2 regions of the Actinoallomurus bryophytorum genome follow, and region 2 is predicted to be linked to the other one. Evidence: riboswitches for the same ligand, from Rfam matches in the RefSeq annotation. Region 2 holds a riboswitch; the other holds the start of a gene.
The links. Region 2 has a riboswitch for ZMP and ZTP ahead of FB559_RS11255 (bifunctional 5,10-methylenetetrahydrofolate dehydrogenase/5,10-methenyltetrahydrofolate cyclohydrolase). Riboswitches for the same ligand answer to the same signal wherever they lie in the genome.
Positions count from the first base shown of each region.

Region 1: linked by a shared signal. The riboswitch ahead of FB559_RS34630 (serine hydroxymethyltransferase) and the one ahead of FB559_RS11255 (bifunctional 5,10-methylenetetrahydrofolate dehydrogenase/5,10-methenyltetrahydrofolate cyclohydrolase) in region 2 are both predicted to bind ZMP and ZTP.

Region 1 covers NZ_VFOZ01000001.1:7,473,177-7,477,843, reverse strand. Annotated here, with positions in the region: gene FB559_RS34640 (carboxymuconolactone decarboxylase family protein) at 1-249, shown strand, start outside; gene FB559_RS34635 (NUDIX hydrolase) at 325-726, shown strand; gene FB559_RS34630 (serine hydroxymethyltransferase) at 890-2,155, opposite strand; ZMP/ZTP riboswitch at 2,174-2,256, opposite strand; gene FB559_RS34625 (RNA polymerase-binding protein RbpA) at 2,362-2,733, opposite strand; gene secG (preprotein translocase subunit SecG) at 2,811-3,053, opposite strand; gene tpiA (triose-phosphate isomerase) at 3,182-3,988, opposite strand; gene FB559_RS34610 (phosphoglycerate kinase) at 3,991-4,667, opposite strand, start outside.
Region 2 covers NZ_VFOZ01000001.1:2,396,766-2,401,432, forward strand. Annotated here, with positions in the region: gene FB559_RS11235 (metal ABC transporter permease) at 1-240, shown strand, start outside; partial or broken gene FB559_RS46660 (metal ABC transporter permease) at 267-377, shown strand; gene FB559_RS46665 (metal ABC transporter permease) at 401-781, shown strand; gene rpmG (50S ribosomal protein L33) at 759-923, opposite strand; gene FB559_RS11255 (bifunctional 5,10-methylenetetrahydrofolate dehydrogenase/5,10-methenyltetrahydrofolate cyclohydrolase) at 963-1,829, opposite strand; ZMP/ZTP riboswitch at 1,853-1,939, opposite strand; gene FB559_RS11260 (S53 family peptidase) at 2,008-3,204, opposite strand; gene FB559_RS11265 (TIGR03557 family F420-dependent LLM class oxidoreductase) at 3,504-4,469, opposite strand; gene FB559_RS11270 (WhiB family transcriptional regulator) at 4,508-4,667, opposite strand, start outside.

The DNA of each region.
Region 1 (4,667 bases), 5.1 Mb from region 2:
GCGGACCCGGTACTGGCCGACGCGCGCGAACGCATCGTCCACGAGGTGGCGCGTGCGCTCGCCGCGGACGGCGACCTGAGCGCCTCGATGTTCACCGAGGCCACCGCGTCCCTCGGCCGCGCCGCCGTGGTCGAACTGGTGACGCTCGTCGGTTACTACTCCGCACTGGCCCTGCAGCTGCGGGTGTTCCGCGTCGGCCTGCCCGGCGGCGAGACGCCGCCGCCCTGGGAGCCCGGCCCGGCTTCGTAGCGCGCCTATGCCGCACGCGACCGGCGACTACGTCTGCCTGCGGGCCGACGGCGCGCACGTCAACGGAGAACAACAATGACCACGACCATCGACAAGATCGCCTGGATCCACCTGGAAGCCGGCAAGATCCTCAGCACCCGCTCACGCGGCAAGGACGTCTACTACCTCCCCGGCGGAAAACGAGAGCCCGGCGAAACCGACATCGACACCCTCGCCCGTGAGATAGACGAGGAACTCGCCGTCACCATCATCTCCGCCACGGCCAGGCATCTGGGCACGTTCCAGGCCCAGGCACACGGCCACGCCGACGGCGTCACCGTCCAGATGACCTGCTACACCGCCGACCACCACGGAACACCGGTCGCCAGCAGCGAGATCGAAGAACTCACCTGGCTCTCCTACCGCGACCGCGACCACGTGTCTCCCGTCGACCAGATCATCTTCGACCACCTGCACCGAACCGGCCAACTCCACTGATCCTGGCCCAGCGAACCCAGTGACAGCTGCTCACCGCGGGCGGCGGACGCCCAGGGCGCGCCGCTCTCACGGCCGGGTACGCCATGTGGGCCGACGTCCATGCGGTAACGCTGACACGGCGGGTGGAGGGCCGGTTCACCCTCCACCCGCACGTACGGGTGTCTCAGCGGGCGGCGGACCAGCCGGGCATCGGGAAGCCGTTCAGGAGGTCCTGGATCTCCGCCGCGATCCGGTCGAGGGCGGGCCGGTCCTCCGCCGCCGTGACCGCGCGGTCGATCCACTCGGCGACCGACGCCATGTGCTCCTCGGTGAGGCCGCGGGTCGTGATGGCGGCGGTGCCGAGCCGCATCCCGGAGGGGTTCCAGGGCTTGCGCGGGTCGAAGGGCACGGTGTTGAAGTTCAGCTCGATGCCGGCCAGGTCGAGCGCCTTGGCGGCCGGCTTGCCGCCGATCCCCCTGTTCGTCAGGTCGATGAGGATCAGGTGGTTGTCGGTGCCGCCGGAGACGAGGTCGAAGCCGCGCTCGGTGAGCGCGGTGGCCAGGGCGCCGGCGTTCGCGACGATCCGCCGCGCGTAGTCGCGGAAGCCCGGCTCCGCCGCCTCCTTGAGCGCCACGGCGATCGCGGCGGTCGTGTGGTTGTGCGGGCCGCCCTGCAGGCCGGGGAAGATCGCCTTGTCGATGGCGGTCGCGTGCTCCTCGGTCGTCAGGATCATGGCGCCACGCGGGCCGCGCAGCGTCTTGTGCGTCGTGGTGGTGATGACGTCGGCGTACCCGGCCGGAGACGGATGCGCTCCCCCGGCGACGAGGCCGGCGATGTGCGCGATGTCGGCGGCGAGTACGGCACCGGTCTCGCGGGCGATCTCGGCGAACGCCGGGAAGTCGATCGTGCGCGGAATCGCCGTGCCGCCGCAGAAGATGACCTTCGGGCTCTCCTTGCGCGCGATGTCGCGTACCTCGTCCATGTCGACGCGGCCGGTCTGGCGGCCGACGCCGTAGTGCACCGGGCGCAGCCACTTGCCGGTGATGGACACCGGCGACCCGTGCGTCAGGTGACCGCCGTGGGCGAGTTCGAGCGACATGAAGGTGTCTCCCGGCTTCATGAAGGCCAGGTACACGGCGAGGTTGGCGGGCGAGCCGGAGTAGGGCTGGACGTTCGCGTGCGGGACGCCGAAGAGGGTACGCGCACGCTCCTGTGCGAGCTCCTCGATCGGGTCCACGAGCTGCTGGCCCTCGTAGTAGCGCTTGCCCGGGTAGCCCTCGGAGTACTTGTTGGTGAGGACCGAGCCGGTGGCCTCCAGCACGGCGGGCGAGACGTAGTTCTCCGACGCGATGAGCCGGATCTTGTCGTGCTGGCGCGTGGCCTCCGCCTCGACCAGGGCGGCGAGGTCAGGGTCGGTGGCGCTGAGATGAGAAAGAGACGGCTGGTGCATGGGAGAACTCCTCGACAGGAGCGGCACCCAGGCGCGCGGTGCCGTACTCGTCGCTCCCCGGTGGTGAGCTCCACCTCGATGCGCCAGTCGCAAGGTCACCCATGTTAGCCGGACCGCGGGTCTCCGGTCCTCGAATCGGCGGCTCCGGCACAATGCGAACGGCCCGGCGTACGCCGAAGCGTGCACCGGGCCGGACGCGTGACGTGCTAGTTGCGCGCGCGTGCCATCGCAGCCTGGATGGCGGCGCGCTCGTTGCGGAGCTTGGAGAGGGCCTCTTCGAGGATGGCCTCGCCGTCGGCGTCGCTGCGCCGCTCCTTGACGTACGCAAGGTGCGTCTTGTACGGCTCGTTGCGCGGGGGCGCAGGGGGGTTCTGGGGGTCCTTGCCGGCGGGGAAACCGCACCGGGGGCAGTCCCACTGGTCAGGTACGGCGACGTCGGTCGCGAAACTCGGCCGAGACTCGTGCCGGTTGGCGCAGTAGAACGTCACCCACACACGCGGCGCCGCTTCACCGCGCTCGGCCTCTCCCATCGGGCCAGCACCGACACGGCTACCCCGAATGGCGTTGCCACTACCCACGGACTACTCCTCGCTATTCTGCCGCCGCAATAGGGGCGCGACGGCCGTCAATACTGCCGGTATGTCTGCGTCGCGTCTCAGCCGTGGTGGCCGTGCGCGAACAGCAGGCCCAAGGCGATGATCGACGCGAACCAGATGACACCCGTGCCGATCGTGAGCCGGTCGAGGTTGCGCTCGACCACGGACGACCCGCCCAGCGAAGAGCTGATACCGCCACCGAACAGATCCGACAGGCCACCGCCCTTGCCCTTGTGAAGGAGGACGAGCAACACCATCAGCGAGCTCGTGATGATGAGGACGATGGAAGTTCCGATGATCACAGCAGTTCAGCGCTTTCGTGATTCACCCCGCGGGGTGCGGGGAATATTCGCGTATTCAGGTCATCCGATCCGAGGGTACGTCAGTACCCCCGCCAGTCTCAGCAGAAACGCTCAGTACGTAACCGAGATCAGGCAAGTCGCTCACGGAACCGGCAGATCTTGATGAACTCACCGGCATCGAGGCTGGCGCCCCCGACGAGGGCTCCGTCGATGTCGGACTCAGCCATGATCCCGGCGATGTTGTCACTTTTGACGGAACCGCCGTAGAGGATGCGTACCTGATCGGCGAGATCTCCACTGTACAGCTCGGCGAGGCGTGTGCGGATCGCACCGCACACCTCCTGCGCGTCGTCCGGCGTGGCGACCTCTCCGGTGCCGATCGCCCACACCGGCTCGTACGCGATGACGACCTGGCGCGCCAACTCGGCGGACACCTTCTCCAGGGCCCCGTCGAGCTGGGAGAGGCAGTGCGAGAGGTGCCCGTCGGCCTGGCGGATCTCCAGGCCCTCGCCGATACACAGGATCGGCGTCAGCTCGTGCTTGAAGGCCGCCTTCACCTTCGCGTTGACCAGCGTGTCGTCCTCGCCGTGGTGCTGGCGGCGCTCAGAGTGCCCGGCGAGCACGTAGGTGCAGCCGAGCTTGGCGAGCATCAGCGCCGACACCTCGCCGGTGTAGGCGCCCTTCTCGTGCGCCGAGACGTCCTGAGCGCCGTACGTGAGCTCCAGCCGGTCGGCGTCCACCAGCGTCTGCACGCTGCGGAGGTCGGTGAACGGCGGCAGCACCGTGATGTCGGCGACCGCGTAGTCGGCCTCCTTGAGGCCGAACGCCAGCTTCTGGACGTGCGCGATGGCCTCGAGATGGGTGAGGTTCATCTTCCAGTTGCCGGCGATCAGCGGCTTGCGGCCCCCGTCGCCAGGGGCACTCTTCGGCGCCACGGTCAGTCCTCCAGAGCGGCGAGGCCGGGGAGCGTCTTGCCCTCGAGGTATTCGAGGCTGGCGCCGCCACCGGTCGAGATGTGCGAGAAACCGTCTTCGGGGAGGCCCAGCTTGCGTACCGCCGCCGCCGAGTCTCCGCCGCCCACGACCGAGAACGCCTCGGACGCGATCAGCGCCTCGGCCACCGCGCGGGTGCCACCGGCGAACGCGTCGAACTCGAACACGCCCATCGGGCCGTTCCAGAACACCGTCCTGGCGTCGGCGAGCCGTCCGGCGAACAGCTCACGGCTGCGGGGGCCGATGTCCAGGCCCTCACGGTCGGCCGGGATCGCGGTCGCCTCGACGACCTCGTGCGGCGCGTCCGCGGCGAACTCCGTAGCGGCCAGCACGTCGACCGGCAGCACGAGCTCGACGTCGCGCTTGGCCGCCTCCTCGATGAAGCCGCGGACCTGGTCGAGCTGGTCCTCCTGCAGCAGCGAGTTGCCGACCTCGTGGCCCTGGGCCTTGAGGAACGTGTAGGCCATCCCGCCGCCGATGAGCAGCCGGTCGACCTTGCCGAGCAGGTTGGCGATGACGCCGAGCTTGTCGGAGACCTTCGCGCCGCCGAGGACCACGGCGTACGGGCGCGCGGGACTCTCGGTGAGCTTCTTGAGCACCTCGACCTCGGCGGCGACCAGGC
Region 2 (4,667 bases):
ATCCTCGCCGTCGCGATCCTCGTGGCACCCGCCGCCGTCGCCCGGCTGTGGACCCAGCGCATCCCGCTCATGACCGGCATCGCCGTGCTCACCGGGGCGGGCAGCGGCCTGGCCGGCGTCCTGGTCTCCAATGACTACAACGTCGCCGCGGGCGGTGCCATCACGGTGGCGATCGGCGTGGTGTTCGCGCTCTCCCTCGCCGCCACGACGACGTGGCGCACGCTGCGCCGGGCCGCCTGATGGGCGGGTTCGGCGGGCGGGCCGCGATGGAGCTGATCCTGGTCGGTACGGCGTGCGGCGCCCTCGGCGTTCAGGTCGTCCTGCGGCGTCTGGCGTTCTTCACCGAGACGCTCGGCCACGTGGTGTTCCTCGGCATCGTGGCCGCCACGGTCACAAGGAACTGCTCCTCGCCGCGTTCGATCCGGTGGGGGTGCGGGCGCTCGGCTATCCGGCCTGGCTGGTCTACCTTGGCCTGCCGGCGATGCTGGCGATCACGGTCGTCACGGCCGCCCCGGCGGTCGGCGCGACGTTGCCACTGGCTCTGCTCGTCGGCCCGGCCGCCACCGCCCTGCTGTGGACGCGCCGGGCCGTACCGGCCACGGTCCTCGGCGGCCTGCTCGGCGCGTTCGCGGCCGTCACCGGTCTGGAGCTGTCACTGCACTTTCGTCTCGCGGCCTCCGCGACCGTCGCGGTCGTGTGCGGAGGCCTCTTCCTCGTCACGGTCGCCGCCGCCCGTACTCGCGGCGGCGACCGGCCGGTCAGCGTTCCTCGCGGAACGTGACGTGCCGCCGGGCCACCGGGTCGTACTTGCGCAGTTCAAGGCGGTTGGGGTCGTTTCGGCGGCTCTTCCGTGTCACGTACGTGTAGCCGGTGCTCGCGGTGGAGCGGAGCTTGACGATCGGGCGAAGTGTGCTGCGGGCCATGATCTCGCCTCCCGGTGAGAATGATTTTCACCCCCATAACTACACCCCCGGGGGGTGTATTCCCCGAGCGGCCGCCTCGACGGTCTGGTCCAGCAGGACCGCGATGGTCATGGGCCCCACGCCGCCGGGGACGGGGGTGATGAGGCTCGCGCGCGTACGGGCGGCCTCGAAGTCGACGTCACCGATGTTGCCGGGGTTGTAGCCGGCGTCGACCACGACCGCCCCGGGCTTGACGTCCTCACCGCGAATGAACCTCGGCCGCCCGACGGCGGCGACCACGACGTCCGCCTGCCGCACGACGGCCGTCACGTCCCGCGTACGCGAGTGGCAGTATGTGACCGTCGCGTCCCGGCCGAGCAGCAGCATGCCGACTGGCCTGCCGAGGATCGCGCTACGGCCCACCACGACGGCGTGCCTGCCGGCCAGGTCGACGTCGTAGTGGTCCAGCAGCCGCATGATCCCGCCCGGCGTGCAGGACACGAAGCCGGGCAGCCCGAAGCTCATCGCGGCGAAGGAGGCCGTCGTGACCCCGTCGACGTCCTTTTCGGGCGCGATGGCCTCGAACGCGGCGCGCTCGTCGATGTGGGGCCCGACCGGGTGCTGAAGGAGGATGCCGTGCACCTGCGGGTCCTGGGACAGGGCGTCGACGGCCGCGACCAGCTCCGCCGTCGTGGTCGCGGCCGGCAGCGCGATGTGGCGCGAGCGGATGCCGGCCTTCTCGCACCGGGCTCGCTTCATGCGGACGTAGGTGACCGAGGCGGGGTCGTCCCCGACGAGAACGGTGGCGAGGCACGGCTGCGTGCCGGTCCGCCGGGTGAGGGCCGCGGCACGCTCGGCGGTGCGTTCGACGATCCGGCGGGCGAGGCCGGCGCCGTCCATCAGACGGGCGGTGGGTGCTGGGGACACGGGCTGCTCCTGGGCGTTCGCTGCGGATCGGCCCAGGCGCGCGGCACGTACGGAGTCGCGGAACCGCTTCCCGGTGGTGCTCCACCTCAGCGCCAGTCACGGCCCGGTGAGAACACTAGCCGCGTGACGCGGACGGGCCCGCCACAGGGAGCGTGGCGGGCCCGTCGTGCGATCCGGATCAGAAGGCTCCGACGCCGTTCGGCGTGCCGAGGCCGGTCGGGCCGTCCCAGCCGGTGCCGGCCTTGCACCACTTCGCAGTGGTGCAGGTGCCGTTGCTGCCCGACGTGACGTCGAACAGCGAGCCGGTGTGGGCGTACGGGTAGTTGTTGGTGACGCTCGCGGCGTTGGCGGCCAGACCGTACACACCGGCGACCACCGGGGCGGAGACGCTGGTGCCGCCGAAGACCAGCCAGCCGCTCTGGCCCTGGTACGACGTGCTGTCGTAGACGGCGACGCCGGTGGCCGGGTCGGCCACGGCGGAGACGTCGGCGACGGCGCGCCGGGAGCAGCCGGTGAGGCCGGACTGCCCGGACAGGGCCGTGTTGTACTGCGAGCAGCCGCTGCCCGCGCCGCTCCACGCGGTCTCCGTCCAGCCTCGGGTGCTGGTCGAGCTGCGGAGCGACGTGCCGCCGACTGCGGTCACGTAGCGGGAGGACGCCGGGTACTCCACGCCGTAGCCGGCGTCACCGGTGCTGACCGTGATGGCCTTGCCGGGGTGGTTGTAGAAGGCGCCGTAGGTCGAGTCGGAGGCGTCCGAGCCGCCGTAGCTGTTGCTGATGACGTTGGCCAGGCCCGCGGCGGTGTTCACCGCGGCGCCCAGGTCGCTGAAGTTGTTGGTCTTGGCCTCGACGAGCACGATCTTGCAGTTGGGGCACACCGCGGAGACCATGTCGACGTCGAGGGAGATCTCCTGGGCCCAGCCCGCGTCGGTCTTGGGGTAGGACGTGCCGCCGTTCTGGTCGACCTTCTTGAAGCAGCCGTTGGCGGTCGTGCAGGCGCTGAGTCCGTACTGGCTGCGGAACACGCCGAGGTCGGCCTCGGCGTTCGGGGCGTTGTAGGCGTCGACGATCGCGACGGTCTGCCCCGATCCCGCGGTGGAGGACGGCAGCTTGTAGGCACTCTGCAGGTTGGCGGGCGAGAGGCCGGACGGGGCGTTCGCCTCGGCACGCAGGGTGTGCGCGCTGTCGGCGATGTCATTGCGTACGAGCGCGGTGCAGCTCGCCCGGCCGGCCTTCGAGGTGGCGCAAGAATGGTGGAACGGGTGGGAGGCGGCGGCCGGAGCCGCCTGGGGCGCGGCCGTGGCCGCGGTGGACAGGAAGGGGACCAGGGCGAGTATCAGTCCGCCCAATATGGTCCCGGTTACGCGTCGTCGCATGGTGCTCTCCTAGGAGCGGCGGGGGTACGACGAAGCGAATCCTCACATATAACCCACTCTGGCTGAAGTACTAAATTCCACTAATGTTTCATCATGATCTACCATTTCTGTCAGACCGTAGTGGAGCGGGACACTCTGCACCGGGACGGCAGAAGACCCGGCCGCCAGGACATCAAGCCTGGTGACCGGGCCGTCATCGCCGAAATGTGACTCAGGGTCACTCGGCCGCGGACTAATGATCTTGACCTGGCGTGTCAGGGCGGCCACCGGTCTCAGGGTGGGCCCATTGCCGGCGATCCTCACAGAGAACGCAGTGCCGGGAGGAGCTCGCGCTCGGCCCAGGCGATGAAGTCGTCCTGCTGCTCGCCGCCGATCTGGACCAGCGCGATCTCATCGAATCCGGCGTCGAAGAACGGCTTGATCTTCCGCACGTGCTCATCGACGTCCGGGCCGCAGGGAAGCTGCTCGGCGACCTGGTCGGGCGTCACGAACCGCGTCGCGGACTCGAACGCGGGCGGACCGGTCAGGTCGGCGTTCACCTTCCAGCCCAGGCCGAACCACCGGAACTGCTCGTGGGCCCGCTTCACCGCGGCGTCCCTGTCGGTGTCGTAGGCGATCGCGATCTGCCCGACCCGCGGCTTGCCCTTGCCGCCCGCGGCGTCGAACATCTCCCCCAGCTCCCGCTTCGGCTCGGTGGCGATCATCAGATCCGCCTTCTCCCCGGCGACGCCGCACGACTTCTTGCCGGACACCGCGAGACCGATCGGCACACGCGTCTCCGGCAGGTCCCACAGTCTCGCCTGCTCGACGTCGAAGTGCTCACCCCGGTACGTGACGTTGCCGCCGTCGAAGAGCGCGGAGATCACGTCGACCGCCTCCGACAGCATCGCGTGGCGCACGCCGGCCATGGGCCACCGCTCGCCGACGACGTGCTCGTTGAGGTTCTCCCCCGCGCCCAGCCCGAGCCGGAAACGCCCACCGGACAGGATCTGGACCGTCGCCGCCTTCTGCGCCACCACGGCCGGGTGATAGCGCATGATCGGGCAGGTCACGAACGTCATCAGCGGTATCCGCTCGGTGGCCTGGGCGGCGGCGCCAAGGATCGACCACGCGTATCCGGAGTGCCCCTGCGACGTCAGCCAGGGCGCGTAGTGGTCGCTGATGACGGAGAAGTCGAACCCGGCCCGCTCGGCGGCCCGCACATCGCGTACGAGCTGGTCGGGCGGCGCCTGCTCACACATCATCGTGTATCCGATGGCCGTCATCCGGTCGCCTCCTTCGTACGGACGTTGCTCACGCGGCGCTACCCGCGCCCGCTCGACGCATTCGCGGAGCGGCCGGCGGCCGGCTTGAGGCGGCGCCGCCGGGATCGGATCAGGGACTGGCGCTGCTGTTCGGTGAGCCCTCCCCAGATGCCGTGCTTGATGCGGTGGTTCAGCGCGTACAGCAGGCAGTCCGACTCG